One region of the Halomonas sp. HMF6819 genome, then DNA from elsewhere that is predicted to be linked to it. Evidence: predicted binding sites of a transcription regulator. Region 1 holds the regulator's gene; the other holds the start of a gene.
The links. Region 1 encodes LexA, which represses DNA repair genes until DNA is damaged. Its sites were predicted from a motif close to TACTGTNTANNTANACAGTA; they were not measured.

Region 1 (15,722 bases):
AACGGCGCGGTCAACGTCGAGGCGCTTTGCCGGCTCAGCGGGCGCACCGGTGTCGAAATGGAGGCGCTGACCGCCGTGTCGGTGGCGTGTCTGACGCTTTACGACATGTGCAAAGCGGTCGACAAGGAGATGCGCATCGAGGCAATCCAGCTCGAGAGCAAGCAGGGTGGGGTGCGCGGCGACTACCGGCGCCAGCAGGGGCCGATCGTCACCGGCGAGGGCAACCCGGGCGAGGTGAGCGTAGGCGAGCGCTGCGCCGTATCGCCCTGCGTGCGGGTCAAGTTTCTGGCCGAGCTGCGCGAGCAGGTCGGCGAGAGCGATTTGTCACTTTCGCTGGCCGAGCTTGATAGCCGCGACGTGGCCGGGCTCAAGGCGTACCTGAAGGCTCGCGATGCGCGCTTTTCCGCACTGGCGGACAAGCGCACGCTCTGCGCTGTCAATCAGGTGATGGCCAACGATAGCGCGCCGATCACCGATAAGGATGAGATCGCCTTTTTCCCGCCGGTCACCGGAGGCTGAATGCAGACGCCATCACGGGATCAAGCGCTAGCGCCAAGCCCAGAGTCACCGCCTGTTCATATTAGTGTACAGCACGAGGCCTTCGCCCTCGATGAGGGTTACGAGGCGCTCATCGAACATCGACAGGATGTGGGGGCGCTGGTGAGCTTCACCGGGCTCGTGCGCGACTTCAACGAAACGCCGGACGTCACGGGGCTGACCCTTGAGCACTATCCGGGCATGACCGAACAAGCGCTTACCGATATCGCGGTGGAGGCCGCTTCGCGCTGGGCGCTCCAGGGCTTGGTAATCGTGCACCGGGTCGGGCACCTGCGCCCGGGGGATCCGATCGTACGGGTGGTGGTCGCAAGTGCCCATCGGCGCGACGCCTTCAGCGCCTGCGACTTCATTATGGATATTCTCAAGACGCGCGCGCCTTTCTGGAAAAAGGAGCATTCGCGCCAGGGCGATTACTGGGTGAAGGAGCGCACAAGCGACGTTGACGACGCCGCGCGCTGGTAGAAGGTGGAAGATGGGCTACCCGGCTCAGGCGCCGGGCGGCTCGGTCGCCATGATCTGAAGGTGCACCTCCGGCAGGTGCTGGCAGTGGTTGCCCAGCCAGTGAACCAGCCCCGGCGTCAGCGCCTCTCTGAGCTCGGAGAGGGTGTCGACTTCGATCTCGTCGAGCCGCTCGTCGAGCCAGTCGCTAAAGCTCTCTTCGTCGATGGGGCTGGCGCCGCTGGCGTCGAGCATCAAACGGCCGATGCGCTGCCAGCCGGTGTCGGTGGCGCACACCGGCAGCGCCAGAAACAGCGTGCCGCGCCGCGCGCCGCTCGAGTGGCCATCTGCAAGGCCTGGGTGGGGCGTGACGCTGTTTTGATCCACCACCTGGGGCAGCTGCGGATGGCGCGCCTCGACGCGTAACCCTTCGTTGTCCAGGCACAGCATATCGCCGTTGACCGGTGCCAGCGGCGCCTTGATACCGAGCTCTTCCGCCAGCGCCTGGTGCGCCTGCTGGTGCACCGTTTCGCCGTGAACTGGCAAGAGTGCGGCGGGCCGGACCCAACGATAAAGCGTTTTGAGCTCCTCCTGGGCGGGGTGGCCGGTGGCGTGAAGCTCCGGGTGGTTGTTCTCGTCGAAAAGCTTCACGCCGAGCTGGGTGAAGCGCTTTTTGAGCGCCGCGATCGGGCGCTCGTTGCCGGGAATCGCCTTGGCGGAGAAAATCACGTTATCTCCGGCTTCCAGGTCCATGAACGGGTGGCGCCCCTGGGCCAGGCGCTGCAGCGCGGCGCGCGGCTCGCCCTGGCTACCGGTGGCGATCACCACGACTTCGTACGGCGGCAGATAGCCCAGATCCTGAGGCGGCACCAGCGGCGGGAAGTCGTCGAGATAGCCAAGGCCGCGGGCCACGCCCACCATGCGCTCCATCGAACGTCCCATCAGGCTCACCCGGCGCCCGCTTTGGGCCGCCGCCTGGCCGATCGCCCACACCCTGGCCAGGTTGCTGGCAAAGCAGGAGACCACCACACGCCCGCGGCACGCCTTGAGCGTTTGCGTCAGCGCGTTGGCCACCGCGCCTTCGCTGCCGGCACTTCCCGGAAGCGGCGCGTTGGTCGAATCACCCACCACCAGATCCAGCGGCGCCAGCGCCTGAAAGTGCGCCGGGTTGACGCTCGGGCCGATCAGCGGCGTCGGGTCGAGCTTCCAGTCGCCGGTGTGCAATACCCGGTAGCCGCCGGCGAGCATCATGATCGCGCAGCTCTCGGGAATCGAGTGGGTCATCAGCAGATAGCGTAGCGTGAACGGGCCTTCTTCTAGGGCATCGTTGGGCTCGATCACGCGAATCGTGGCGCTGGAAAGATTGTGTTCGGCAAACTTGTGGCGCAGTAATCCGGCGGCCAGGGGGGTGGCGTAGATTGGGCACTGCCATTTGGGCCAAAGCCAGGCGACCGCACCGATATGATCCTCGTGGCCGTGCGTGATATAGAGCGCTTTAGGGGTAATCTCGAGTTCGGCCAACGTAGCGGTGCTGGGTACCTGCAGCGGGGCGCTGGGAAGGTCTTGGCGAATCATCATGCCGCAATCAATGGCGATCCAGTGACCATCGAAACCATAAAGCGTCAGGTTCATTCCTATTTCACCGCAGCCGCCAAGCGGCAAGATGCGCAGGGGCGGGCGGCGGCGGGGTCGAAGTTGAACGCGAGATGGATCCATTGATTTTGAACAGCCTGAAAAGTAAGACTTTAACTATACGGTAAGGCGGGGGCGGCTAACAATCCTGACAGTGTTCCCGATCGTCGCTTGCGCTACACTAACGCCCCCAAGGCCTAAACGGCCCTTGACGACCCCGTCGGGTCGCGTCTTCAAAACGCGTATCAAGAGTGTATTCATGTCGCATTATTACCGTTTAGTAGTTTCCTGCCCCGATCAGGTGGGCATCGTGGCGCGCGTATCGAGCTTCATCGCTCAGCACGGCGGCTCCATCACCGAGGCGAGCCAGCACTCGGATCTGCAAACGGGCCGGTTTTTCATGCGCTACGAAATTCTCGCCGATTCCATCGGTATGAGCGCGGTTGAGCTCGAACAGGCGTTTGCGCCCATCGCCAACGCGTTTTCGATGCAGTGGGCACTGGTCGATACCCAAAAGCGACGCCGGGTGGTGATCATGGTATCGAAAGAGTCTCACTGCCTGGTCGATCTGCTTTACCGCTGGCAGGCCGGCGAGCTCGACTGCGACATCGTGGGAATCATCTCCAACCATCCGGACATGCGCGCGCTGAGCGAGTGGTACGGCATCGATTACCATCACATTGCGGTCGACCCCAGCGACAAGCAGCCGGCGTTCGATGCGGTGCAGCGCCAGGTCGAGACGCTGGAAGCGGACTGCATCGTACTGGCGCGCTACATGCAGATTCTGCCGCCGGCGCTATGTAGCCACTACGCTGGGCAGATCATCAACATCCACCACAGCTTTCTACCGTCGTTCGCGGGTGCCAAGCCTTACCATCAGGCGTTCGAGCGCGGCGTGAAGCTGATCGGCGCGACCTGCCACTACGTGACCGAAGAGCTCGACGCCGGCCCGATCATCGAGCAGGATATCCATCGCGTGAGTCACTGCCACACGCCGACGGATCTGGTGCGCTTTGGTCGCGACGTGGAGAAGTCCGTACTTGCCCGCGGGCTCAGGTGGCACCTGGAAGATCGCGTGCTGATCGATGGCAACAAGACGGTCGTCTTCAACTGATACCGAAAAAGAAACGACGAAGGGGTACGCAAAGTGCCCCTTTTTAATACGCGTTTTAGACGGAGGATTCTGGCTGCGTAGCGACGGCTAACACGGTGCTGTGCCGGGCAGCCCTGCGCGAGGGCGCTGTGAATACTTCCCTGTACGCTACTTACGCCATCCTTGGCGTAAGACCCTCGCTCCGGGCTGCCCGGCACGTTAGAGAGGGCAGTCTCTCGCCGTATAATTCAGCTTAACCCAGCGCCTGGCCGCTGCCGCCACGAATCACGCCGACGCCGACGCCTTCGATATCGAGCTGCTGAGTGCGAAGGTCGATTTCGATCGGCGCGAAATCGCTGTTCTCGGCGTGCAGCGTGACCTGGTGGCCGTCGCGGCGAAAGCGCTTGACGGTGACTTCGTCTTCCAAACGCGCTACGACGATCTGGCCGTCGCGCACCCGCTCGGTGCGGTGTACCGCTAGCAGATCGCCTTCGAGAATGCCGATATCCTTCATCGATAGCCCGCGAACCCGCAGCAGGTAATCCGCCTTGGGCGTGAAGTACTCCGCCGGCAGCGGGCAGTAGCGGTCGATATGCTCGGCGGCCAGAATCGGGCTGCCCGCGGCGACTTCACCGATGATCGGAAGGCCCATGGTCGAGGATTCGATGCTTTCGCTGGCATCAGCGGTGGATTCCGGCGCCTCGACGCCTTCCTGATTGGGCAGGCGGATGCCGCGCGAGGTGTGGCGAATGATGCGGATGGCGCCCTTGCGCTCCAGCGCGCGCAGGTGCTCTTCGGCGGCGTTGGGCGAGCGAAAACCCAGCGCCTTGGCGATTTCAGCGCGGGTGGGTGGGTAGCCGTACTCGTTCATGGTCTTCACGATAAAATCGAATACGTGCTGCTGACGTACGGTAAGAGGACGAGGCATGGCTGACTCCGGGGTAAAAGGTAACTATGAAAAATGACTAAAATATATGTGTTTAAGTATACAGTATGTTCCTCTGTCCAGTATATGACTCAAGCCACGGATTATAAAGCCGTTCGCCTTTAAAAGAGGGCATATCAGGGGTTTGGGCGATTGAGCCCGGGGTTTTAATGGCCTACTATTTCGCGATGTTTTAAACACTCGTTTTTCTGGAGGGCGCCATGGCGCAGTCTGATACCGTCACGCGTATTCTGGATACGGCGGAGGTGCTGTTCGCTGAGCGCGGCTTTGCGGAAACCTCTCTACGTAATATCACCAGCAAAGCGCGGGTGAACCTCGCCGCGGTGAACTACCACTTCGGCTCGAAAAAAGCGCTGATCCAAGCGGTATTCGCGCGCTATCTCGACCCCTTCAGCCAACGCTTTCACGAAGCGCTGGACGAGCTACACGCCCGCTACGGCGATGACGAGATTCCCCTCGAAGTGCTGCTCGAAACCATGGCTACAACGGTGTTGACCGTGCCGGCCGAGCGTAATAGCTTGAAAGTGTTCATGCGCTTGTTGGGGCTCGCTTACAGCCAGGCCCAGGGCCATCTTCGCCGCTATATCCAGGAGCAGTACGGCGACGTTTTCACTCGCTTTGTCGAGCTCGTTCGCCGCGCAACGCCAGGTTTGCCCGATGCTGAGCGCTTTTGGCGGCTGCACTTCATGCTCGGCACGGTGATCTTTACGCTCTCCGGGCTCGATGCGCTGCGCGACATCGCCGCCAAGGAGTACAACGAGCAGGTGTCGGTGCGCGATCTGGTGCGCCGGCTGCGCCCGGTGGTCGTTTCCGCCATGAACGCGCCGTTGCCCCCGGCGCTCGAGGAGGCCCATCATGATCACGCCCATTCTGGCTGAGCTGCCGCCCGCAGAGGCGCCATGGCTTGAAATCGACCTCACCGAGCAGTGCCTTCGCGCCTGGCAGGGCACGTGCGTGGTGCACGAGTGCGCGGTGTCGACTGGCGAAAACGGCGTGGGGCAAAACGAGGGCAGCGGCCAAACGCCAAGCGGCTGGCACTACGTGCGCGCCTCGATTGGAGCGGGGCTTGCCGAGAACGCGGTGTTTCGCGGGCGCCGCTTTACCGGTGAAGTCTTCACGCCCGCTTTGGGCGAACAACACCCGGAGCGCGACTGGATTTTGACGCGTATTCTTTGGCTCTGTGGGCTCGAGCGCGGAGTCAACCGTGGCGGATCAGTCGACTCTCAGCGCCGCTATATCTACCTCCACGGCACGCCGCCGGATGAGCCAATGGGCGTTGCGGCGTCCCACGGCTGCGTTCGCCTGAGAAATCGGGACCTGCTTTGGGTGTTTGACGTTGCCGTGCCGGGTACACCGGTTTGGCTCCATAGCTGAGACGCGAGCCGCCAGTTTTGTTTGAGCGCGGCGATCGACTAGAATGACCGCCCGTTTTGCTGGATAGATGCCGATGACGCAACCGCTTGGCCCGGTCATGCTCGACCTCGAAGGGCCCTTTATCACGCGCGCCGAAAAAGCGCTTCTGGCCGATACCGCCGTTGGCGGGGTGATCCTGTTTGCACGCAACGTCGAAAGCGCCGAGCAGGTCCGCGCGTTGTGCCAAGACATCCGCCGCATTCGACCCGACCTGCTGCTGGGTATCGACCAGGAGGGCGGGCGCGTCCAGCGCATCAAAACCGGCGTGACGCGCTTGCCCGCCATGGCGCGCATCGGCGAGCTTTACGCCGAAGACCCGGAGCAGGGTGGGCAGCTGGCAAGCGACACCGGCTGGCTGTTGGGCATGGAGATGGCGGCCTGCGGGCTCGACGTGAGCTTCGCGCCGGTGCTCGATGTCGAAAGCGGAGTGTCGAGCGTGATCGGCGATCGCAGCTTCAGCACTGATCCCGAACACGTCGCCGCGCTTGGCGCCCGCTTCATCCAGGGGCTACACGAGGCGGGTATGGCTGCCATCGGCAAGCACTTTCCAGGCCACGGCGGTATCGAAGCCGACACCCACCTGACGCTTGCCGAAGATGCCCGCCCGCTTGCCGACCTCAAGGCCCGCGATCTGGTGCCGTTTATCCGTCTGGCGTCCCAACTTGATGGCGTCATGCCTGCCCACGTGGTCTATTCGGCGTTCGATTCGCGCCCGGCCGGGTTCTCTCCCGCCTGGCTTGGGATGCTCAGAGAATCGCTCGGTTTCAAGGGCGCAATTTTTTCTGATGATCTCACCATGGCCGGGGCCCACGTAGCGGGCGGCCCCGTTGATCGCGCCCAGGCGGCGCTGGCGGCGGGCTGCGACATGCTGCTCGTATGTAATGATCGCGACGCTGCGCTCAAGGTGGTGGGCCACTGCCAGGCGCTCGAAAACAAGCGCATTGGTAAGCTGCGCTACGCGCGTGCAAGACCGGATCTTCAGGCGCTCTCTGCGCTCAAGCGCTGGCGCCGCACCAATGCAAGGCTTGGCGAGCTCGTCGATTAACGCACTTCGCTCCAGATTCAACTTTTCCATTTAACTCTTGAAGCGCGGATGGCTGATCGCGCTTCGTTTTTTTGATACCAACCGCCGGAGCCCCACGATGGCCAAACTCGATAAAGAAGCCCTCGAATCGCTGGATTCGATGCGCGAACTGATGGATAACGCCGACTGCCTGATCACCCAGGCGCAGGTCGAAGAAGCGCTGGACCGCATGGCAGAGGCCATCACTGCGGATCTGGGCGACAAGCTGCCGGTGTTTTACTGCGTGATGAACGGCGGACTGATCACCACCGGGCATCTGCTGACGCGCCTGGGCTTTCCGCTGGAAGTGGATTACCTGCACGCCACGCGCTATCGCAACGAGCTGCGCGGCGGCGAGCTTTTCTGGCGCGTCTCGCCGGAGGTGCCCATGGCCGGGCGCCACGTGGTGATCATCGACGACATTCTCGATGAAGGCGCCACGCTCGCCGCGATTTTGAAGTATTGCGAAGAGGCCCAGGCGGCCAGCGTCACGACCGCGGTGCTGGTCGACAAGCAGCACGACCGCAAGGCCGCGCCCGGCCTCAAGGCCGACTACTGCGGCCTCGAAGTGGCGGATCGCTACGTGTTCGGCTTCGGCATGGACTACAAGGGCTACTGGCGCAATGCCCCGGGAATCTTTGCGCCCAAGGGGCTGTAGGGCGTTTTCGATCGCGCTGTTTAACGCGGTGAGAAGCGCCGCGCCAGCCCCGTTTCGGCGATCATGCGCGTCGAGATCTCCTCGATCGAGAAGCGCGTGGTGTCGATGAACGGAATGCTCATCGCCCGGTAGAGCGAGGCCGCCTGTTCGACTTCCTGCACACACTGATCGATCGAGCTATAGCGGCTGTTGGGGCGGCGCTCGTTACGAATCGCCGAGAGCCGTCGCGGGTCGATGGTCAGCCCGAACAGCTTGTGGCGGTGCGCGGCGAGTACCTTGGGTAGCTTGAGGCTTCCGTCCTCGTCCAGGTCGTCTTCGGTCAGCGGGTAGTTAGCCGCACGGATGCCGAACTGCAGCGCCAAATAGAGCGACGTGGGGGTCTTGCCGCAGCGCGACACGCCCACAAGAATGACGTCCGCCTGATCATACTGGTGGGTGCGCGCGCCGTCGTCGTTATCGAGGGCAAAGTGCACCGAATGGATGCGATCCATGTAGACGTCGTCGCTGCCGATGGCGTGGGTGCGGCCCACGCTGTAGGAGGAGTGGGTCGCAAGCTCCTGTTCCAGCGGCTCGAGAAAGGTCGAAAAGACATCGACCTTGAAGCCTTCGGCGCGGCGGATCACATCGCGAATGTCCTGGTCGACGATGGTGTCGATGATGATCGGGCGCTGGCCGTCGCGGTTGGCGGTGGCATCGATGATGTCCGCCAGCGCCTGGGCCTTCTCGATCGTATCGATATAGGGCTTGGTCAGCATCGTGATTTCGACGCCGCTGAACTGCGCCAGAAGGCTTCGCCCCAGACTCTCGGCGGTGATGCCCGTCCCGTCGGAAATGAAAAACGCCGTGCGTTTCATGTCGTTCCCCTGCCTATGAAGTTAAACGCTATTCTTACCGCTTCACCGCGCCAGCACAACGTGTCGCAAACGCGAAGCCAAAGGCCGCTCGCAGGCGCTCGACTACAGAAAAGCCCTTTAACGCCGGTATGTTGTAAAAAACCTTCAGTGACTTGTTACTTAGACTAATGGCGAATACGAGGGGCGAGTGATAGGGTGACACGCTCGATGACAGTGACCGACATGGCGGGGTTGCCCCGTCACCTGGTTCAAGGCGCGGTGGACGTTAGCCGTTGACGAAAAAAGGGGTGTTGCGTGCAAGAGTACATTGTGTGGTTCGAGCAGTTGGGCATGAACGACGTCGAGCGCGTAGGCGGCAAGAACGCCTCGCTCGGCGAGATGATCTCCAACCTGGCGGAAGCCGGTGTCACCGTCCCCGGCGGCTTTGCCACCACCGCTCACGCCTATCGCGAATTTCTCGCCCATGAAGGCTTGAACGACCGTATCAACGCGCTGCTGGCGCGTCTGGACGTCGACGACGTCAAGGCGCTTGCCGAGGCGGGTAGCACCATCCGCCAGTGGATCATCGATACACCGTTGCCGCCGAGCTTCGAGGCCGCGCTGCGCGATGCCTACTCGGCACTTCAGGAGCGTCACCCGAATCTCAAGGCCGCGGTGCGAAGCTCTGCCACCGCGGAAGACCTGCCGGACGCCTCTTTCGCTGGCCAGCAGGAGACCTTCCTCAACATCGAAGGGTTTGAGAACGTCAAACGCGCCGTGCACGAAGTGTTCGCCTCATTATTCAACGACCGCGCGATCTCCTACCGCGTACACCGCGGCTACGCCCACGAAAACGTCGCGCTTTCCGCCGGCGTGCAGAAAATGGTGCGCTCGGAAACCGGCGCCTCCGGCGTCATGTTCACCCTCGATACCGAGTCTGGCTACCGCGACGCGGTGTTCGTCACCGCCTCTTGGGGGCTGGGTGAAACCGTGGTGCAGGGCGCGGTCAACCCGGACGAATTCTACGTTCACAAGCCGACGCTCGCGGCCGGCCGCCCGGCGGTACTGCGTCGCACGCTCGGCTCCAAGCTGATCAAGATGGTGTACGGCGAAAGCGCCAGCGCCGGCAAGTCCGTGGCCACCGTCGACGTGCCGCTTGCCGATCGCGGGCGCTTTTGTATCAACGACGAGCAGGTCATGGATCTTGCCCGCCAGGCGATGATCATCGAGAAGCACTACCAGCGGCCGATGGATATCGAGTGGGCGCTGGACGGCGACGACGGCAAGCTCTACATCGTGCAGGCGCGTCCGGAAACCGTGGTTTCCCAGCAGGAAGGCGGCAAGCTCGAGCGCTTCCACCTCAAGGAGAAAGGCCGCAAGTTGATTACTGGGCGCGCTATCGGCCAGCGGATCGGCAGCGGTACGGTCAAGATCGTGATGACGCCGGACGAAATGGACAAGATCCAGGACGGCGACATCCTGGTGACCGATATGACCGACCCGGACTGGGAGCCGATCATGAAGCGCGCCTCGGCGATCGTCACCAATCGCGGCGGGCGCACCTGCCACGCGGCGATCATCGCCCGCGAGCTCGGCATTCCAGCGGTCGTCGGCTGTGGCGATGCCACGACGGCGCTGCGCGAGGGCGTGGATGTCACGGTATCGTGCTCTGAAGGCGATACCGGCAACGTCTACGAAGGGCTGCTGGATTACGAGTGCAAGGTGTCGAGCGTCGACGCCATGCCGGAAATTCCGTTCAAGATCATGATGAACGTCGGTAACCCGGACCGCGCTTTTGGCTTTGCCGGGCTACCGAGCGCCGGTGTGGGCCTTGCGCGTCTCGAGTTCATCATCAATCGCATGATCGGTGTTCACCCCAAGGCACTCTTGGAGTACGACCGTCAGACGCCGGATCTCAAACAGGTGATCGATGCGCGCACCGCCGGCTACGATGACCCGGTCAGCTTCTACGTCGATAAGCTCGTTGAAGGCATTTCGACGCTGGCGGCGGCGTTCTACCCGCAGCGCGTGATCGTGCGCCTGTCGGACTTCAAGTCCAACGAGTACGAGAACCTGATCGGCGGAAAGCTCTATGAGCCTGGCGAAGAGAACCCGATGCTTGGCTTCCGCGGCGCCTCGCGCTACGTGTCCGAGTCGTTTCGGCCCTGCTTCGAGCTCGAGTGCAAAGCGCTCAAGCGGGTGCGCGACGAAATGGGGTTTTCCAACGTCGAAATCATGGTGCCCTTCGTGCGCACACCCGGCGAGGCGAAACAGGTCGTCGATCTGCTCGCTGCTAACGGCCTCGAGCGCAGCGCCGGCGCGGACGGCCTGAAAGTGATCATGATGTGCGAGCTGCCCGCCAACGCGCTGCTGGCTGACGAGTTTCTGGAGTACTTCGACGGCTTCTCGATCGGCTCTAACGATTTGACCCAGCTCACCCTGGGGCTCGATCGCGACTCCGGTATCGTCGCGCACCTGTTCGACGAGCGTAACGAGGCAGTCAAAAAGCTGCTCTCCATGGCGATCCAGGCGTGCAAGGCGAAAGGCAAGTACGTCGGCATCTGCGGCCAGGGGCCCTCGGATCACCCGGAGCTTGCCAAGTGGCTGATGGAGCAGGGCATCGACTCGGTTTCGCTCAACCCGGACGCGGTGCTGGAAACCTGGTTCATGCTGGCCGGTGAAACCATCGCCTAAATCAATACGTTTTTTTAGAGCCTCGATCCGCCCGGCCGTTGTGCCGGGCGGATGCGTTTTATAGGCTATCTTGTTGAGTGAGTGTCGAACCCCGTTTTTTCCGTTCAGATGTGCCGGCGTTTACGCGTTGAGACGTCAAAGGAGTGATCATGCAGTTACTACGGGCAACGCTGCCCCTGACCGGCCTGCTGCTGGTACCGCTTTACAGCTTTGGCTTCACCTACGAAACGCCATCGGTGACGCCAGAGGTAGGGTCGGGCTATGAAGAAAAGCCCGGCTGGGCAAATGAGAAATTTGCCGTGGCCGCCGCCAACCCGCTGGCGACCGACGCGGGCTACCAAATCCTCAAGGCCGGCGGTAACGCCCTGGATGCCGCCATCGCGGTGCAGATGGTGCTAACCCTGGTCGAGCCGCAGTCCAGCGGCATCGGCGGCGGCGCCTTTTTGATGTATTACGACGGCGAAAACGTTAGCGCCTTCGACGGCCGCGAAACCGCACCCCAGGCGGTGGATGAAAACCTCTTCATGGAAGAGGGCGAGCCGATGGCCTTCATGGACGCGGTGGCAAGCGGACGCTCGGTGGGCGTACCCGGCACTCTGCGGATGCTGGAAACCGCCCACGCCGCTCATGGCCAGCTCGACTGGGCCTCGCTGTTCGTGCCGGCGATCACACTGGCCGAAGAGGGCTTCGAAGTCAGCCAGCGCCTGCACACGAGCCTGGCCGATGACCCGGCGCTGCGCGATGATCCGCTGGCGGCGCGCTTTTACTATGACGAGGCGGGCGAGGCGCTCGCGGTCGGCGAGACGCTGACCAACCCGGCGCTCGCCGCAGTGCTGCGCCGTATTGCCGATGAAGGCAGCCGCGCGTTTTACGAAGGCGAGGTCGCCGAGGATCTGGTAACGCGCGTGCAAAACCACCCAGAGCGCCCCGGCGCGATCACGCTCGAGGATCTAAGCGGCTACGAAAGCGTCAACCGGGAGGCGATCTGTACGCCCTGGCAGCAGTGGCGTGTGTGCGGCTTCCCGCCGCCGTCCTCGGGGCATTTAACGGTGATGCAGATTCTCGGCATGCTCGAAAGCCAGCCGATGGTCGAAGCGCCGCTGGACAACGGGGCGGCCAGCAGCGGCTGGCTCCACCAGTTTCTCGAAGCGTCCAGGCTCGCCTTTGCCGACCGTAATCGCTATATCGGCGACCCGGACTTCGTCGAGGCGCCGGGCGGCGACTGGACGTTGATGCTGGCGCCGGCCTATCTGGAAAGCCGCAGCCAGTTGATCGAAGAGTCGAGCATGGGTGAGAACGCCGAGCCCGGGAACCCCGGCGAGTTCGAGGTGAGCTACGCAAGCCAGCCGACCCAGCCTGAGTACGGCACTAGCCACATCAGCATCGTCGATGAAGAGGGTAACGCCCTGGCCATGACCACCACCATCGAGCAGGCGTTTGGCTCGCGCATCATGGCCGACGGCGGCACCGAGCTTGCCGGCGGTTATATGCTCAACAACGAATTGACCGATTTTTCGTTCACGCCCGAGGTCGACGGTGAGCCGGTGGCCAACCGGGTCGAGCCCGGCAAGCGCCCGCGCTCGAGCATGAGCCCGACGCTGGTGTTCGACCAGGAGAGCGGCGATTTCGTGGCGAGCCTGGGCTCCCCCGGCGGCGCCGCGATCATCTCCTACACCGCGCGTACGCTTTTGGCCATGCGCGATTGGGGTCTGAGCGCTCAGGAGGCGCTGAACCTGCCCCACGCGGTGACGCTCGGCGGCGACGTCTGGCTCGAAGAGGGGCGCTTTCCCGAGGCCACCATCGGCTCGCTCATGGAGCGCGGGCACAACGTTAGCGAGCGCGAGCTTACCAGCGGCCTTCAGGCGATTCGCCGGCTGGAAGACGGCACGCTCTTCGGCGGCGCCGATCCCCGTCGTGAAGGCGTCGTGATGGGCGAATAGCCTTTTACAGCTGGCTACTCGCGTAGCCAGTTGCGCAGCTTCACCAGCATCAGACCGCCATCGCTCAAGCGTTGGCGGTCTTTTTTGAGCGCGTTGAGCCGCTCCGGGTAGTCGGTGATGATCGCATCGACCCCCAGGTCGATCAGCGTCGACATCCGAGCGCGGTCGTTCACCGTCCAGGCATGAATTTCGTAGCCGTAGCGCGCGGCGAGCTCGATCTCCTGGTGGGTGATGCGGTTGTGTCGAAGCCCCAGGGCGTCGAACTGGCGCCGGTCAAGGGTGCCCGGCAGGATGAGCTGGGCCAGCAGCGTCACTCTGAGTGACGGCGCCTGCTCCTTGATGAAGCGTGCAATCGCGGGGGTCATGGTCGCCACGCGCATCTCCAAAAGCGCGTTGGGAAAGCCGCATTCACTCATGGCGTTCAGCGCGCTTGGCTGGCTCGCCCAGCAGCGATAGCGAATATCCGACTCCCGATCCAGCGCCGCCAGCACCGCCTCGGCCAGGCGCTGCTGGTTTTCCGGGGCGGCTTTCATATCGATCATCAGCCCCGCCCGCCCGCGCACCGTTTCCAGCGTCTCGTCGAGCCCGGCAATGGTCTCGCCCGCGAAGGCGTCGCCGAACCAGCTGCCCACATCGAAGCCGGAGAGCTCCTCGCGGGTCAGCTCATCGAAGTCTCTCGGGTCGCCGGTCAGGCGCGTAAGGCTTCGGTCGTGGTACACAAGCACCGCGTCGTCGGCGGTGAGGCGCACGTCGAGCTCCACGTAGTCGGCGCGATCCTCCAGCGCCTGGCGCACCGCGGAGAGCGTATTCTCCGGCGCCACCATGGAGCTTCCGCGGTGGGCGATCACCTTGACGTTGTCGCCAAGCTCGAAGCTGTTGAGAATCCACCAGGCCTGCAGTCCGGCAAGTGACAGCACCGCAAGCTCCAGCGCCCAAGTGAAGCGCCCAGAACTCGCGCTGGGCGCAGGCGCCGGTTCGCCCCTGCCAAGCTGCTGGTAAAGGCAGGCCGAGAGCAGCGCATTCAGCGCAATGCCGAGAAACGTGATGGTCAGCGTGATCAGCACAAAGCCGGTGAGGTAGGCGAGCATCGCCGGAATCAGCACCACGCTCCGCTCCGGCAGCCACCAAAGAAGCGGGGTGACGACCAGGTCAAAAAGCCAAGTGACGAGCACCGGCAGCGCCACGATCAGCGCCAGCAGCGTCAGTACCACCATGCCGATCGAGCGGCGCCAGCCTCGCGTGAGCGGTACGCTCTGTTTGAGCGCCGACAAAGGCGAGCAGCGGGTGAGGGCGACCAAAGGGAGCGCCAGCATCCAGCGCAGATAAAGCCAGGCGGCCAGGCTCATCCAGGCAAGTACCAGCGGCAGCGCACAGGCCAGAAAGTACCAGAGCACCGGTGGGCGAATGCGCTGAAGATAGTAAAGGTCGATGCCGCCGAGCAGCGCGTCAAAAAGCCAGGCGAGCGCGACCATGAACGGCGCCAGCAGCAACAGGTGCGACCCCACCTGAATGACGACCAGCCCGGCCAGTGAAGGCAGGCGCCGGGTGCTTTGCCACAGCGCCTCGAAGGCCAGTTGGTAGTGGTTGTTGCGCGCCCGGGTCGCCACGACCAGCATGCCGGCCTGCTGCCAGTAGATCAGCAGAAAGGCGAACCAGAGCCCCACCGACAGCGTCAAAAGCCCGAGCGGGCTAAAAAGCAGCGCGGTCAGCGCCTCGGTGGTGATGACGGTGCGGTTGAGCGTGGCCAAAAGCCTCTGCGACAGCCAGCCGATGGCCGGTAGTAAAAGCGCCGAGGCCAGCAGCGTGTAGAGCAGATGAAAAGCGATCAGCGGTCTCAAGTGATCCTTGAGCGTTCGGTAAAGGGCACGGCCCAGCGGTTTCAGCGGCTGCATGGCAAACACGTTCGAAGTGATGGAGCGCGCGGCGGAGCCGCGCTCGGTCGTCGATCAGTACACCCTCTAATCGAGGGCAAGTTCGGTGTCGGAAACGAGGATGCCGTTGTTATCGGCGTAGAGCCACTGGCCGGATTTGAGAGTCACGCCACCAAAAGAAACAGGAATGTCGCGCTGACCTTCGCCGTTTTTCTCGCTCCTACGCGGATGGCTGCCCAGTGCCATCACCCCGAGCGGCAGCGTGGCCAGAATATCTACGTCGCGCACGCAGCCAAACATGACCACCCCCGCCCAGCCGTTTTCCGCCGCCTTGAGCGCCAGCATGTCGCCAAGCATCGCGCAGCGGTAGGAGCCGCCGGCATCGACCACCAGCACCGCGCCGTTGCCGGGCTCCGCCACCGCTTCCTTGACCCGCGAGTTGTCCTCGAAGCACTTGATCGTGCGCACGGGGCCGAAAAAGGCGTCGATGCCGCCCATATTCACGAACAGCGGGTCGAGCACGGCTACTTCCGGATGCGCATCGCATAAATCCGGGGTTACAAGGCCTGAGGGAGAGGCGGGC
Region 2 (15,722 bases), on a different contig from region 1:
CCTGCCAAGCGAGCTGTACGTTCATCAGCCCCTTCACGCCGAGCTCGACCGCCATACGCTTGACCTGGTCGCGCATCTCGTCCTGCACATCCGCCGGCAGCGAGTACGGCGGCAGCGCGCAGGCGGAGTCGCCGGAGTGAACGCCGGCCTGCTCGACGTGCTGCATGATGCCGCCGATCACCACGACATCGCCGTCAGAGACTGCGTCGATATCGACCTCGACCGCCGCGCTCAAGAAGTGATCCAGCAGCACCGGCGAGTCGTTGGAGACCTTCACCGCGTTGGTCATGTAGTTTTCGAGCTCGGAGGCGTCGTAGACGATCTCCATGGCGCGCCCACCCAGCACGTAGCTTGGGCGCACGACCAGCGGGTAGCCGATGGTCTCGGCCTTTGCGAAGGCGTCGTCGAAGCTGCGCGCGGTAGCGTTGGGCGGCTGCTTCAGGCCCAGCTTGTCGATCATCTGCTGGAAGCGCTCGCGGTCCTCGGCGCGGTCGATGGCGTCCGGCGTGGTGCCGATGATCGGCACGCCGGCGGCTTCGAGCTCGCGGGCGAGCTTCAGCGGGGTCTGGCCGCCGAACTGGACGATCACGCCGACCGGCTTCTCCTTGTCCGCGATCTCGAGCACGTCCTCGAGGGTCACCGGCTCGAAATAGAGGCGATCCGAGGTGTCATAGTCGGTAGAGACGGTTTCCGGGTTGCAGTTGACCATGATGGTCTCATAGCCATCATCGCGCATGGCAAAGGCGGCATGGACGCAGCAGTAGTCGAACTCGATGCCCTGGCCGATACGGTTCGGCCCGCCACCGAGCACCATGATTTTCTGGCGATCAGAAACGTCCGCTTCGCACTCCTCTTCGTAGGTGGAGTACATGTAGGCGGTGCTGGAGGCAAATTCGGCGGCGCAGGTGTCGACCCGCTTGTAGACCGGGCGAATGCCGGCGCTCTGGCGGGTCTGGCGGAACGCTTTCTCGCTAACGCCGAGCAGTTTGGCCAGCCGCGCATCGCCGAAGCCCTTGCGCTTGAGGCGGTAGAGCTCCTGAGCGGTGAAATCAGTCAGGGTGCGCTTGGCGACCGCCTGCTCGGTCAGGATCAGGTCCTCGAGCTGGACGAGGAACCAGCGGTCGATATTGGTTAGCGCGAAGACCTCTTCCACGCTCATGCCGGCGCGCATGGCATCCGCCACGAAGAAGATGCGCTCGGCGCCGGCGGCCTGCAGCTCGCCCTTGATCTGCGCCATCGCCTCATCGGAAAACTGCTCGAAAATCGGGTCGAGACCGTCGTTACCGGTCTCCATGCCGCGCAGCGCCTTCTGCAGCGACTCCTGGAAGGTGCGGCCGATTGCCATCACCTCGCCCACCGACTTCATCTGGGTGGTCAGGCGATCGTTGGCCTGGGGGAATTTCTCGAAGGTGAAGCGCGGAATCTTGGTGACGACGTAGTCGATGGACGGCTCGAAGGAAGCCGGGGTCGCACCGCCGGTGATATCGTTTTGCAGCTCGTCCAGGGTATAGCCGACGGCAAGCTTGGCAGCAATCTTGGCGATCGGGAAGCCCGTGGCCTTGGAGGCCAGCGCAGAGGAGCGCGACACCCGAGGATTCATCTCGATGACCACCAGGCGCCCGGTTTGTGGGTCCATGCCGAACTGGACGTTGGAGCCGCCGGTTTCGACGCCGATCTCGCGCAGTACCGCGAGGCTCGCGTCGCGCATGATCTGGTACTCTTTATCCGTCAGCGTCTGGGCCGGGGCCACGGTGATCGAGTCGCCGGTGTGCACGCCCATGGGGTCGAAGTTTTCGATCGCGCAGACGATGATGCAGTTGTCGTTCTTGTCCCGAACGACCTCCATCTCGTACTCCTTCCAACCCAAAAGCGACTCGTCGATCAGAAGCTCGTGGTTGTTGGAGAGCTCGAAGCCGCGGGTACAGATCTCCTCGAACTCTTCCTTGTTGTAGGCCACGCCGCCGCCGGAGCCGCCCATGGTGTAGGAGGGGCGAATGATGGTCGGAAAGCCGAGCTCCGCCTGAATCTCCCAGGCTTCATCCATGGTGTGGGCGACTTTTGCCTTCGGACACTCGAGGCCGATGCGCTTCATCGCCTGGTCGAACAGGTCGCGGTCTTCGGCCATATTGATGGCGTCGGCGTTGGCGCCGATCATCTCGACACCGTGCTTTTCGAGCACGCCGTGCTTCTCAAGATCCAAAGCGCAGTTGAGCGCGGTCTGGCCGCCCATGGTGGGCAGGATGGCGTCGGGCTTCTCCGCCTCGATGATCTTCTCCACCGCCTGCCAGGTGATCGGCTCGATGTAGGTAGCGTCCGCCATGGCCGGGTCGGTCATGATGGTGGCCGGGTTGGAGTTCACCAACACGACCCGGAAGCCTTCCTCGCGCAGCGCCTTGCACGCCTGGGCGCCGGAGTAGTCGAATTCGCAGGCCTGGCCGATGACGATCGGGCCGGCGCCAATGATGAGAATGGTGTTGATATCGGTACGCTTGGGCATAACGGTTCCCGCAAAAAAGTGGCGATGAGCAGCGAAATAAACGGTTAAAGCGCCGGACGGATCAGCGGCGCGCCTGCATCAGGTCGATGAAGCGATCGAACAGCGGCGAGACGTCCTTCGGGCCGGGGCTCGCTTCCGGGTGACCCTGGAAGCTGAACGCTGGGCGGTCGGTGCGCTCGATGCCCTGCAGCGTGCCGTCAAACAGCGAGCGGTGCGTGGCGCGCAGGTTCGCCGGCAGCGTCGCTTCGTCCGCGGCGAAGCCGTGGTTTTGGCTGGTAATCATGACCGTGCCGGTGTCCAGATCCTGTACCGGGTGGTTGGCGCCGTGGTGGCCGTGGCTCATCTTCACCGTTTTTGCACCGCTTGCCAGCGCCAGCAGCTGGTGGCCCAGGCAGATGCCGAACACCGGGGTGTCAGTCTCGAGCACGTCCTGAATCGCCTTGATGGCGTAGTCGCAGGGCTCCGGGTCGCCGGGGCCGTTGGCCAGGAACACGCCGTCCGGGTTCATCGCCAGCACCTCGCTGGCCGGCGTCTGCGCCGGCACCACCGTCAGGCGGCAGCCGCGGGCGGCCAGCATGCGCAGGATGTTGAACTTCACTCCGTAATCAAACGCCACCACGTGATAGGGGCGCTCACCGGTCGTGGTATCGGCGTAGCCCGCGCCCAGGGTCCACTCGCCTTCGCTCCACTCATAGGCCTCCTTGCAGGAGACTTCCTTTGCCAGGTCCATGCCCTTGAGCCCCGGAAACGCCTTCGCGGCCGCCAGCGCTCGCTCGACGGCGTCGTCGCCTTCGGCATCAACCCCTGCCAGAATCGCACCGTTCTGCGCGCCCTTGTCGCGCAGAATGCGCGTCAGACGGCGGGTGTCGATATCGGCGATTCCCAGCACGTTCTGGCTTTCAAGATACTCGGACAGGCTCTGCTGGCTGCGAAAGCTGCTTGCCATCAGGGGCAAATCGCGAATTACCAGCCCCGCCGCGGCGATGGAGGCGGACTCCACGTCTTCCGCGTTGATACCGGTGTTGCCGATATGCGGGTAGGTGAGCGTGACGATCTGGCGGGTGTAGGAGGGGTCGGTAAGAATTTCCTGGTAGCCGGTCATGGCCGTATTGAACACCACCTCCCCGCTCGTGACGCCGTCAGCGCCGATGGCAATGCCGTGGAACACGCTGCCATCTTCCAGGGCCAATATCGCGGGTTTGCTCAATGCGGGGTTATTCAAGGCTCGTTCTCCCATGCTGGTGGGAGCCTGTGGGCGCAGGCTCGGCGATCCGGTGTCGGCGTTTGCGGGCAAACGTCGGGTCGTAAAAAAGCGGGACGAAGCCGATAAATTAAAAATCGGTTTCATCCCGCTTGTTGTTCTTGCGTGGCAGGGCCATGTGATACGAACGGCTTTCGAGTGAGGCCAGTGCAACAAGCGCAGCGCTTCGCCGTTTAGTTCCTACTCACATGTCTATCGCCCGGCCAAAATTTTTGGAATGTTACAGCATTTTCGCCGCTCGGGCTAGCCCCTTTGGCCGCCGCGTTGGCTCAAACGTCCGCCAGCCCCAGCACGTCCTGCATATCGAAGCGCCCGGCATGTTGGCCCGCCACCCAGCGCGCGGCGCGCACCGCGCCCTTGGCGAAGGTCATGCGGCTCGAGGCCTTGTGGGTGATCTCGATGCGCTCGCCTTCGGTGGCGAACATCACCGTGTGCTCGCCAACGATGTCGCCGGCGCGCACGGTGGCAAAGCCGATCTCGGTGTCGGTGCGCGGCCCGCACTGGCCGACGCGCTCGAACACGCCGTGTTCCTTGAGCGTGCGGTCGAGGCTTTTCGCGATTACCTCGCCCATCCTGATGGCAGTGCCGGAAGGCGCATCGACCTTGTGGCGGTGGTGCGCCTCGATCACCTCGATGTCGTAGCCCTCGTCACCCAGCGCCCGGGCGGCGGTTTCCAAAAGCTTCAGCGTCAGGTTCACGCCCACGCTCATGTTGGGAGCGAAGACCATCGCCACGCGGTCGCGATAGCCATCGAGCGCGTTGAGCTCGTCATCGTTCATGCCGGTGGTGCCGATCACGATCGCCTTGCCGTGCTCGGCGCAGAACGCAAGATTCGAAAGCGTCACTTGAGGGGCGGTGAAGTCGATCAGCACGTCGAAATCGTCCTTGATCGCATCGAGTGAGTCGACGGCGGCCACGCCGCACTTGCCGGTACCGGCCAGCTCGCCGATATCGGCGCCGACCAGCGAGCTTCCCGGCTCGAGGATACCGCCGGCAAGCGTTGCGCCCGCATCTTCATTTACGGCGTTGACCAGCGTGCGGCCCATGCGCCCGGCCACGCCTACGATGGCGACTCGCGTCATGTGATCTCCTTGAGGGCGCGCGTGCGGCCCGGGGTTGAGTGAAATGGCGCGAGTATAGCAAAAACGCCCGACGCCGGGCTCAGTTCTCCCAGACGACTTCCAGCGTCTCGTCTTTCGCCATACGCACGAGGTGGTTCTCGACTACACCTTCGAGCTGGTCGAGCGAGACCTCGTCGAGGGTCTCGATGGACACCGAGAGCTTGTCGGCGTCGGCGTGCATCAGGCAGGTGCCCTTCTCCGGAAAAACGATTTTGGCATCGCTTTCGGTGTATTCGACCTCGAGCTTGTGCGACCAGTGTTTGCAGAGGCGGTTGATCAGGCGTCCACCGGACTCGGTGGCAATTTCGGCGCGGGAAATCGGCATGTAGCTCTCCTTGAACAAGAAACATTCACATTATCTTACTTTCACCGCCGTCGATACACGCGGGGCCGGCCGACGGCCGTGCAACGAATCGTTGCGCCATTTAGAACAGTTTAGCGCCAGACTCTGTACAGCCTCGGCGGATTTCTCGATAATGCCGTCATGTAAATGCGAATCATACCCAGTTTACCGGGTCATTCGGAACGTCGAACGACTGTTTGGGTCACTCTTTCATCCTTACTCTGTCTGCGGAAACCGTCCATGAACGTCACTTTTTCAAAGCCCACGGTTTTAAAGCCCGGCCTATTAACGTCGCTGACGCTAGCCACAGCGCTTGGGGCAATGCCGGCGCTGGCCGACCCCATCGACGTCGTGGACATCGCCGGGCGCAACGTGACCCTGGATGGCCCCGCCGAGCGCGTCATTCTGGGCGAAGGGCGTCAAATCTACCTCCTTGGCCTGCTCGAGCCCGAGGCGCCGTTCACCCACGTAGTGGGCTGGCGAGAGGACTTCTCCCAAGCGGATCCGGACAACTACGCCCGCTACGCCGAGCGCTTTCCCGAGATGGCCGACATCCCCACCTTCGGCGGCTTCAAGGACGGCACCTTTGACGTCGAGCAGGCCGCCTCACTCTCGCCGGACGTGATCTTCATGAATCTCGAGGCGAAGGCCGCCACCGAAGACGCCGGCTACGACGACAAGCTCGCCGAGCTCGACATCCCAATCGTCTACGTCGACTTTCGCGAAGATCCGGTGGCCCACACCATCCCCTCGATGCGCCTGATCGGTCAGATCATGGGCGACGACGACGCCGCCGAAGCGTTCATCGACTTCGCCGAGGAGCAGCTCGCCCGAGTAACGGACGTCATCGATGAGGCCGACCCGGCGCGGCCGAGCGTGTTCATCGACCGCGCCGGCGGTTACTCCGACGAGTGCTGCATGAGTTTTGGGCCCGGTAACTTCGGCGAGTACGTCGAACTCGCCGGCGGCAGCAACATCGCCGACGGCATCATCCCTGGCAGCTTCGGCACGCTCAACCCGGAGCAGATCATCGCCGCAAGCCCGGAACACGTCGTGGTGACCGGCGGCAACTGGGACGCCTACGTGCCCGGCGGCGCCTGGGTCGGTATGGGCCCTGGTGCTGACATGGACGCGGCGCGCGACAAGCTTGAAGCGCTGACCGAGCGCACCGCGATGACCGGCGTGCAGGCAGTGGCCGATGGCAACGTGCACGCCATCTGGCACCAGTTCTACAACAGCCCCTACTACTTCGTCGCGATCCAACAGCTGGCCAAGTGGCTGCATCCGGCGCTGTTCGAGGATCTTGACCCGGAAGCAACCATGGAAGAGCTCCACGAGCGCTTTCTACCGATCGACTATGAACCCGGCTACTGGATTTCCCTGAATGATGAGTGACAGCGCCGTGGCCTCGCCGACGACTCAAGGGCGCAGCCACTACAAAAGCCAGGTCGTGCGCCGCCAGCTGATTCTTGCAGCGCTGGTGGTCGCGCTGTTTTTCAGCCTGTGCGTCGATCTGGCGCTCGGGCCGGCGCGCTATAGTCTCACGGAGGTCATCGCCGCGCTGCTGACACCATCAAACGTCAGCGATCAGGCGCGGGTGATTCTCTGGGAGATTCGCATGCCGGTAGCGCTTATGGCGCTGGTGGTCGGCGCGAGCCTGTCAGTGGCCGGTGCGCAGATGCAGACCATTCTGAGCAACCCGCTGGCAAGCCCCTTTACCCTGGGCATTTCCGCCGGCGCGAGCTTCGGCGCCGCACTAGGCCTGGCCTTTGGCGTGGCCATCGTGCCCGCCGCCATCGAGTTCGTGGTGCCGATCAATGCCTTCGTCATGGCGATGTTCACGGCGTTTTTGATCCACGCGCTGAGCCTCAAGCGCGGCGTCACCGTGGAAACTATCGTGCTGCTGGGCATCGCCATGGTATTCATCTTCAACTCACTCATGGCGCTGATTCAGTTCTTTGCAAGCCAGGAAGCCGTGGCCGCGGTGGTGTTCTGGACCATGGGCAGCCTGACCAAGGCGACCTGGCCCAAGTTCTGGATTGCGCTTGGGATACTGGCCGCCATCCTGCCGCTTCTGGCGCGCCACGGCTGGGCGCTGACCGCCATGCGCCTGGGCGACGCCAAGGCCGAAAGCATGGGCGTCAAGCCGCGCTCGCTGCGTTTGGAAGTGCTGGTGCTGGTGTCACTGCTTTCTGCGGTGGCGGTGGCGTTCGTCGGCACCATCGGCTTTATCGGGCTGGTCGGGCCTCACATCGCGCGCATGTTGGTGGGCGAGGATCAGCGCTTTTTCCTGCCGGGCTCGGCGCTGTGCGGCGCGCTGATCCTCTCGGTGGGCTCGGTAATCTCAAAACTGGTGATTCCCGGCACGATCATACCGATCGGCATCATTACATCCCTGGTCGGCATCCCGTTTTTCCTGTTTCTGGTGCTCAATCACAAGAAGGCGTCATGGTGATTCGCTCATGGTAACTCTCAAGCTTGACGGCATATCTGCTCGCTACGGGCGGCGCACCATCGTCGAAGACATCACCACGCCCCGCTTTCAGGGCGGCCAGGTCGTCGCGCTGCTGGGCCCCAACGCGGCGGGCAAATCGACGCTTTTTCGCCGCATTCTGGGGCTGGTGGACGGCAACGGCACGGTCAGTATCGACGAGACGACCGCCGAGCGCCCGGTAGCCTACATGCCCCAGGACACCGGCGCGAAGGCAGTTCTGAGCGTGTATGAATCGGTGTTGCTGGCGCGCATGCAGGGGCGAAGCCTGAAGGTACAGCTAGAAGATCTCGAGCAGGTGGACCGGGCGCTTGCGGAGCTTGGCATCGCCTCGCTCGGCGGGCGCGATATCGGGGATTTGAGCGGCGGCCAGCGCCAGCTGGTGAGTGCCGCCCAAGCACTGGTGCAGGAGCCGGAAATTCTGATGCTCGACGAGCCCACCTCTGCGCTGGACTTGAACCGCCAGATCAACCTGCTCACCGTGCTGCGACGGCTGGCCGACGAGCGCGGTATGCTGATTCTGGTCGCGCTTCACGACCTGGGCCACGCGCTGCGCTTCACCGACGCCGCCATGGTGCTGGACTATGGCCGTCTGATCGCCTGCGGCCCCACCGAGGAAGTGATTACCCCCGCGCTTCTGCGCCAGGTCTACCGGGTGGCGGCGCGCATCGAGCCCTGCTCGAAGGGCCGCCCCCAGCTCATCGTCGAAGAGGCCGTTTGAAGCGCCGGCCTTCGAGCGAGGCCAGCGCTACGCCGGCCAGCATCAGCGGCAGCGCCAGGAGGAAGCCGCCGGAGATGGGAATGCCGAACAGCACCCAGTCCGCGGCGATCGGCCAGACCAGCGCCACGTACTCGAAGGGGGCGAGCTTCGACACCTCGGCATAGCGAAACGCCAGCGTCATGGCGATATGCCCCGCCCCGCCGAATAGCCCCGAGAGCACCAGCAGAGCGAATTCGGTATCGGTCAGCTCGGCCCACCCCAACGGCCACGTGGCAAGCCCAGCAAGCGACGACACCACGATGAAGTAAAACGCGATGGCGCCGGCGGTTTCGGTGCGCGATATATGGCGAATGGTGAGCAAGGCGCCGGCCGTCAAAAGCGCCCCGGCGGTGCCGAGTGCGTAGCCCAAAAGCCGCCCGTCGCCGCTACCCGCGCCCAACTGAGGCACGACCAGCACCGCCATTCCCGCCAGCGCCAGCGCGATCGCCCCCATGCGGTAGAGCGAAAACTTCTCGCCCAGCAGCAGCACACCCCCCACCGCCATGAAAATCGGCGATAGCTGAACCAACAGCGTGGCCTCCGCCACCGGCAAAAACGCCACCGCCGAGAACGAAAAGAACATCGCCGCCGCCCCGAGCCCCGAACGCAGCAGATGCCCAAGCGGCCTCCGAGTCGCAAGCCCCTGAGGAAACTCCCGGCGAATCGCCAAAAAGATCACGATCGGAATCAGCGCGAACAGCGAGCGAAAGAAGATGGACTGGCCCACCGGCACCGTATCGCTCACCGCCTTGATACACACGAACATGCCGGTGAACATCACACCCGAAAGCACGCGTAAGAAAATGCCCAGCCCCGGGCGATCCTGTAATCCAGTCATGACCGACTTCCTCGAAAACAAAAAAAGTCCCCGGTGGGCACCGGGGACTTCGTACGCTAACGGTGAACGCCTCGCGACGCTACCGGAACCGTTGCGCCATCGCAAAGGGCCTGGCTGAACCCCTAAGGCTTCATCTCTTCAAAGAACTTCTTCACGCTGTCGAAGAAACCGGTTTTCTTCGGCGAGTGGCTGTGACTGTTGCTGTCGTCGAAGCTCTTTTGGAGCTGGCGCAGCAGGTCCTTTTGCTCTTCGTTTAGGTTCACCGGGGTCTCGATCACCACCTTGCAAAGCAGATCGCCCGGGGCGCCGCCGCGAACCGGCTTCACGCCCTTGCCGCGCAGGCGGAACAGCCGGCCGGTTTGGGTTTCCGGCGGAATCTTGAGCTTCACGCGGCCGTCGAGCGTCGGTACTTCCAGCTCGCCGCCGAGCGAGGCGTCGACGAAGTTGATCGGCACGTCGCACTGCAGGTGCTTGCCGTCGCGCTGGAAGATCGGGTGCGACTTGATCGCCACCTGCACGTAAAGATCGCCGGCCGGGCCGCCGTTCACACCAGACTCGCCTTCACCGTTCAGGCGAATGCGGTCGCCGGTGTCCACGCCGGGCGGAATCTTGACCGAGAGCGTGCGGGTTTCGCGCACGCGGCCTTCCGCGTTGCACTTGTGGCACGGCACCTTGATCTGCATGCCGGTACCGTGACAGGTCGGGCAGGTCTGCTGCACGGCGAAAAAGCCCTGCTGCATGCGTACCTGGCCCATGCCCTGACAGGTCGGGCAGGTGTCCTTGCTGGTGCCGGGCTCGGCGCCGTCACCGTCGCAGCGATCACAGGTGACATGACGCGGCACGCGAATGTCGACGGTGGTGCCGGCGACCGCGTTTTCCAGATCGAGCTCCAGGTTGTAGCGCAGATCCGAGCCGCGCGCTGGCGCATTGGGCCCGCGACGACGCCCGCCGCCACCGCCGAAGATGTCGCCAAACACGTCGCCGAAGATATCGCTGAAATCCCCCGCGCCGGCACCGCCGCCGCCAAAGCCGCCTCCGCCCTGACCGTCGACACCGGCATGGCCGAACTGGTCATAAGCGGCGCGCTTCTGCTCGTCGCTGAGTACTTCGTAGGCATCGGATACGTCGCGGAATTTCTCCGCGGCGGTTTCGTCATCCGGGTTACGGTCAGGGTGGAATTTTTGCGCCAGGCGGCGGTAGGCCTTTTTGATCTCTTTCTGATCGGCCCCTTTTTCGACACCCAGGACTTCGTAGTAATCGCGCTTGGACATGGGTCCTACGCCTCCTGGTTAGGGTATGCTCTTGACGGTACGAACCGTGATCATCGTTTTGGTCCTGGAAACAGCAACGCGGGAGCTGGCTCCCGCGTTGCTGCGATCCTTACAGAAAGAGCGTTTACTGCTTCTTCTGCTCGTCGTTGACTTCTTCGTACTCAGCGTCGACGACGTCGTCTTCCGGCTTGGATTGGGCCTGTTCGCCTTCCTGACCTTCCGCTGCCTGAGACGCATCCGCCTGCTCGGCATACATCTTCTGGGCGAGCTGGCCAGAGGCTTCGGTCAGCGCATCCAGTTTCTTCTGAATGTCGTCCTGGTCATCGGTCTTGACCGCCACTTCCAGGTCGCTGATGGCGGTTTCGATGTTTTGCTTCTCTTCATCGGTCGCCTTGTCACCGGCTTCTTCCAGCGTCTTGCGCGTGGCGTGAATCATGCCGTCGGCCTGATTACGCAGCTGCACGAGTGCTTCGAACTTCTTGTCTTCGTCGGCGTGAGCCTCGGCGTCGCGCACCATTTGCTCAACTTCTTCGTCCGACAGGCCGCTGGAGGCCTTGATGACGATGGACTGCTCTTTACCCGTCGCCTTGTCTTTCGCAGAAACGTTCAGGATACCGTTGGCGTCCAGATCAAAGGCAACTTCGATCTGCGGTACACCGCGCGGTGCCGGCGGAATGTCGGCAAGATCGAAACGACCGAGCGACTTGTTCTGCGAGACCTGCTTACGCTCACCCTGCACGGCGTGGATGGTCACGGCCGTCTGATTGTCATCCGCGGTGGAGAAGGTCTGAGTCTTCTTCGTCGGGATGGTGGTGTTTTTCTCGATCAGCGGGGTCATGACGCCACCGAGGGTTTCGATACCCAGCGTCAGCGGCGTTACGTCGAGCAGCAGCACGTCTTTCACGTCGCCACCCAGTACGCCGCCCTGAATCGCAGCACCTACGGCCACGGCTTCGTCGGGGTTGACGTCCTTGCGCGCTTCCTTGCCGAAGAAGTCAGCGGCTTTCTGCTGAACCAGCGGCATACGGGTCTGACCGCCGACGAGGATGACGTCGTCGATTTCAGATGCGGAAAGACCGGCGTCTTTCAGCGCCATCTTGCACGGCTCGAGCGAGCGCTGAACCAGCTCTTCGACCAGCGACTCGAGCTTGGCGCGCGTCACTTTCACGTTCAAGTGCTTCGGACCGGTGTTGTCTGCGGTGATGTAGGGCAGATTCACATCGGTTTGCTGGGCGCTTGAGAGCTCGATCTTGGCCTTCTCGGCGGCTTCTTTCAGACGCTGCATGGCCAGGTTGTCGCCGGAGAGGTCGATGCCGCTGTCAGACTTGAACTGCGAGACCAGATAGTTGATCAGCGACAGATCGAAATCTTCGCCGCCCAGGAAGGTATCGCCGTTAGTGGCGAGTACTTCGAACTGGGTTTCGCCGTCGACGTCGGCCACTTCGATGATAGAGATATCGAAGGTACCGCCACCCAGGTCATACACAGCGATGGTCTTGTCGCCGCGCGACTTGTCCATGCCGTAGGCGAGTGCGGCAGCGGTCGGCTCGTTGATGATGCGCTTGACGTCGAGACCGGCGATGCGGCCGGCGTCCTTGGTTGCCTGGCGCTGGCTGTCGTTGAAGTAAGCCGGTACGGTAATAACCGCTTCAGTAACCGTTTCGCCGAGGTAGTCTTCGGCGGTCTTCTTCATCTTCTTGAGCACTTCCGCGCTGACCTGCGGCGGTGCCATTTTCTTGCCTTTGACTTCGACCCACGCGTCGCCGTTATCGGCTTCGGCGATCTTGTACGGCACCATCTTGATGTCTTTTTGAACGACGTCGTCCTTGAAACGACGGCCGATCAGACGCTTGATGGCGTACAGGGTGTTTTCCGGGTTGGTGACCGCCTGACGCTTGGCGGACTGGCCGACCAGCGTTTCACCATCATCGGTGTAGGCGATAATGGAGGGCGTTGTGCGGCCACCCTCGGCGTTTTCGATGACCTTGGCGCTGTCGCCGTCGAGAACCGCCACGCAAGAGTTGGTGGTGCCCAGGTCAATACCAATAATACGTCCCATAGCAAAAACCTCGAATTCGGTGGTGACAAAAACTGTTGCAATCGGTCTGCGGTGATTACCGCGGGTTGGCCTTTATCTGGGGGCCGCCATGAACTTTTCAAGGGGGGAATTTGCATTATCCCCCAACTCGACTAGCCCGCTTTCTGGCTGACCACGACCATCGCCGGGCGCACCAAGCGGCCGTTGAGCAGATACCCCTTCTGCACGACTTCCATTACCGTGTTGGGCTCGAGTTCCGGGTTGGGCACCATGGTCAGGGCTTCATGAACCTGCGGGTCGAAGGGCTCGCCGTTGGGCTCGACGCTCTCGACGCCGAACTTGTTGAGCACGTCGAGCTGCATCTTGAGGGTCATGGATACGCCTTCACGGTGCGCATCAGAGGCATCCTCTTGCATGCTTTCGAGCGCTTTTTCCAGGCTATCCACCACCGGCAGCAGCTCCTTGACGAACTTTTCGAGGGCGAACTTGCGCGCTTTTTCCGCTTCCGCTTCGGCGCGGCGGCGCACGTTCTGGGCCTCGGCAGACGCTCTGAGCGACTGATCCTTCGCCTCGGAAAGACTCTGTTCGAGCTCCTCGACGCGGGCCGCCAGCACTTCGGCTTCCGGGTTGCTCACGCCTTCATCGAACGCCTCGGTACCTAGCGGCGACTCGTCGTCCAGCACGCCTTCGAGATCACCCTCGACCAGGCGCTCTTCGTCCGCCTGCTCGGTTACCTCGGCTTCCTGCTCCTGGCGGGCCAGCTCGTCATCGATCGGGGTTTGCGGTTCTTTCGCCATGCCGTACTCCTGAATGCGGTCGCGGCGCTTGAGCGCCCGCTGGTTGAGATGAACGGTTTGAGATAAACGGGTTTATTAATGCGTATGCACGCTATATGGGGGCCTTGTTTGGCATCTCAAGGGGCATTGAAGTGAGTTATCGACTACTGTATAAAACATCAATAATTGTATAAGCATCCAGTTTCTATAGAGCCCTGCCTGGGAGGCCCTATGCTGACGCAGCTCGTCATTCAGGATTACGCCATCGTTGACCGTCTGGAACTCGATTTGACCGACGGCATGACCGCCATCACCGGGGAGACCGGGGCGGGTAAATCCATCCTGCTCGGCGCCCTGGGGCTTTGCCTGGGCGAGCGCGCTGAGGCGGGAAGCGTGCGCCACGGCCGTGAACGCACCGACCTCTCGGCCAGCTTCGATATCGCCCGCCTGCCCGCCGCAGCCGAGTGGCTCGAGGCGCGTGAGCTCTCCTCTCAGGAGTGCCTGCTTCGCCGCGTGGTGACCGCCAGCGGCCGCTCGAAGGCGTGGATCAACGGCCAGCCGGCGACCATCGCCGATCTCAAGGCACTCGGTGAGCTTCTGATTCAGGTTCACGGCCAGCATGCTCACCAAGCGCTGATGCGCGAAGAGACCCACCTGGCGCTTCTGGACGACTACGCCGGGCTCAAGGGCAAGCGCCAGGCGCTGGCCGAAACCTTCAAGGAGTGGCGCGCTGCCCGCGCACGACTTAAAAAGCGCAGCGAAGCAGGTAGCGAAGTCGAGGCACGGCGCCAGCTCTTGCGCTATCAGGTCGAGGAGCTCGACCAACTGGCGCTTGGCGAAGGCGAGCTCGAGGTGCTCGAAGAGGAGCAGTCCACGCTTGCCCACGCCGAGGAAACCCTACGCGAAACCCAGTTCGCCGTGGAGTGCTGCGAAAGCGACGACGCCGGCGCGCTTTCACTCCTCAACCAGGCGCACGCCCGGCTCAGCGCTCTGCCCGGTAGCGACAAGGGCGTGCTGGCCAACACGCTGGCCATGCTCTCGGATGCGCGTATTCAGGTCGAAGAGGCCACTGGCGAGCTCGCCCGCTTCGCCAGCGCCACGGAGCTCGACCCGGAGCGCCTGACGTGGGTCGACGAGCGCCTGGCGGATGTCCACCGCATCGCGCGCAAGCATCACGTCGCCCCGGAAGAACTTTTCGCACTGCACCAGTCGTTGGCCCGTGAAGTGGCCCAGCTGGAGGCGAGCGATGAAGATATCGAGGCGCTGAGCAGCCAGGTCGCCGAGTACCGCGAGCGCTACCGTCAAAACGCCCGGGGGCTTTCCGAGGCGCGCCAAAAAGCCGCCGGCAAGCTGGGCAAGGAAGTGCAGCAGCAGCTCGCGTTTCTGGCCATGGGCAAGGCGCGCTTCGAAGTGGCCGTCTCGAGCCGCGAGACGCCCACTCAGGACGGGCTGGACCAGGTACAGTTTTTGATCAGCGCCAACCCGGGGCAGCCGGCCCGCCCGCTGACGAAAGTCGCCTCCGGCGGTGAGCTTTCGCGCATCAGCCTGGCGATCCAGGTGGCCGCGGCCAGCCACTCCACCATTCCGAGCCTGGTGTTCGACGAAGTGGACGTGGGCATCTCCGGCGCCACAGCGGAGATCGTCGGCCAGCTTTTGCGCCGGCTGGGTGAAAAGGGCCAGGTGATGACCGTCACCCACCTGCCCCAGGTGGCTGCCCAGGCCCACCAGCATCTGCATATCGAAAAGCAGGCCAAGCGCGACAGCACCCTGACGCATATGGCGCTGCTCGACGAAAAAGGCCGGGTGAGCGAGCTGGCGCGCATGCTGGGCGGAGTCAAACTCTCGGAGCAGACGCTGGCCCACGCCCGCGAAATGCTCAATGCAAGCCAGCGCCCGCCGCACTGACAGCGGCGTTCGATAAAAACCAAAACGCCCCAGCCGCGATCGCGGCTGGGGCGTTTTTTTGGCGTGCACCGTTTTTATTGTATAGCCGGTGCCGGTAGCGCTGTGCGTATCAGGACTTGGGACGCACGTAGAGCACTAGCGCGTGGTCGATCAGCTCGAAGCCGTGCTCTTCGGCGATCTCCTGCTGACGGCGCTCGATGACCTCATCGACGAACTCGATGATCTCACCGCTTTCCAGGCACACCATGTGGTCGTGGTGGTCTTCCTGGGTCATCTCGAACACCGCATGGCCACCGTCGAAATTGTGACGAATCACAAGGCCGGCCGACTCGAACTGAGTCAGTACACGGTAGACGGTCGCAAGCCCCACATCCTCGCCCGCATCGATCAGTGTTTTATACACTTCTTCTGCGCTAAGGTG

Region 2: the regulator LexA is predicted to act here: its motif matches at 13,562-13,581, upstream of recN (DNA repair protein RecN).

Annotation. Positions count from the first base shown of each region.
Region 1 is NZ_JBIQVY010000005.1:28,277-43,998, reverse strand. It holds gene moaC (cyclic pyranopterin monophosphate synthase MoaC) at 1-519, shown strand, start outside; gene moaE (molybdopterin synthase catalytic subunit MoaE) at 520-1,020, shown strand; gene ACGLWX_RS14420 (ribonuclease J) at 1,045-2,628, opposite strand; gene purU (formyltetrahydrofolate deformylase) at 2,888-3,742, shown strand; gene lexA (transcriptional repressor LexA) at 3,975-4,649, opposite strand; gene ACGLWX_RS14405 (TetR/AcrR family transcriptional regulator) at 4,868-5,545, shown strand; gene ACGLWX_RS14400 (L,D-transpeptidase family protein) at 5,523-6,041, shown strand; gene nagZ (beta-N-acetylhexosaminidase) at 6,115-7,125, shown strand; gene ACGLWX_RS14390 (hypoxanthine-guanine phosphoribosyltransferase) at 7,223-7,801, shown strand; gene ACGLWX_RS14385 (pyruvate, water dikinase regulatory protein) at 7,822-8,655, opposite strand; gene ppsA (phosphoenolpyruvate synthase) at 8,950-11,328, shown strand; gene ggt (gamma-glutamyltransferase) at 11,478-13,268, shown strand; gene ACGLWX_RS14370 (glycerophosphodiester phosphodiesterase family protein) at 13,283-15,160, opposite strand; gene rraA (ribonuclease E activity regulator RraA) at 15,227-15,722, opposite strand, start outside.
Region 2 is NZ_JBIQVY010000006.1:97,886-113,607, reverse strand. It holds gene carB (carbamoyl-phosphate synthase large subunit) at 1-2,497, opposite strand, end outside; gene carA (glutamine-hydrolyzing carbamoyl-phosphate synthase small subunit) at 2,559-3,704, opposite strand; gene ACGLWX_RS15930 (hypothetical protein) at 3,733-3,900, shown strand; gene dapB (4-hydroxy-tetrahydrodipicolinate reductase) at 4,028-4,840, opposite strand; gene ACGLWX_RS15920 (DUF2218 domain-containing protein) at 4,920-5,204, opposite strand; gene ACGLWX_RS15915 (ABC transporter substrate-binding protein) at 5,544-6,617, shown strand; gene ACGLWX_RS15910 (FecCD family ABC transporter permease) at 6,607-7,677, shown strand; gene ACGLWX_RS15905 (ABC transporter ATP-binding protein) at 7,685-8,434, shown strand; gene ACGLWX_RS15900 (DMT family transporter) at 8,412-9,311, opposite strand; gene dnaJ (molecular chaperone DnaJ) at 9,434-10,582, opposite strand; gene dnaK (molecular chaperone DnaK) at 10,707-12,641, opposite strand; gene grpE (nucleotide exchange factor GrpE) at 12,773-13,417, opposite strand; gene recN (DNA repair protein RecN) at 13,628-15,301, shown strand; gene fur (ferric iron uptake transcriptional regulator) at 15,411-15,722, opposite strand, start outside.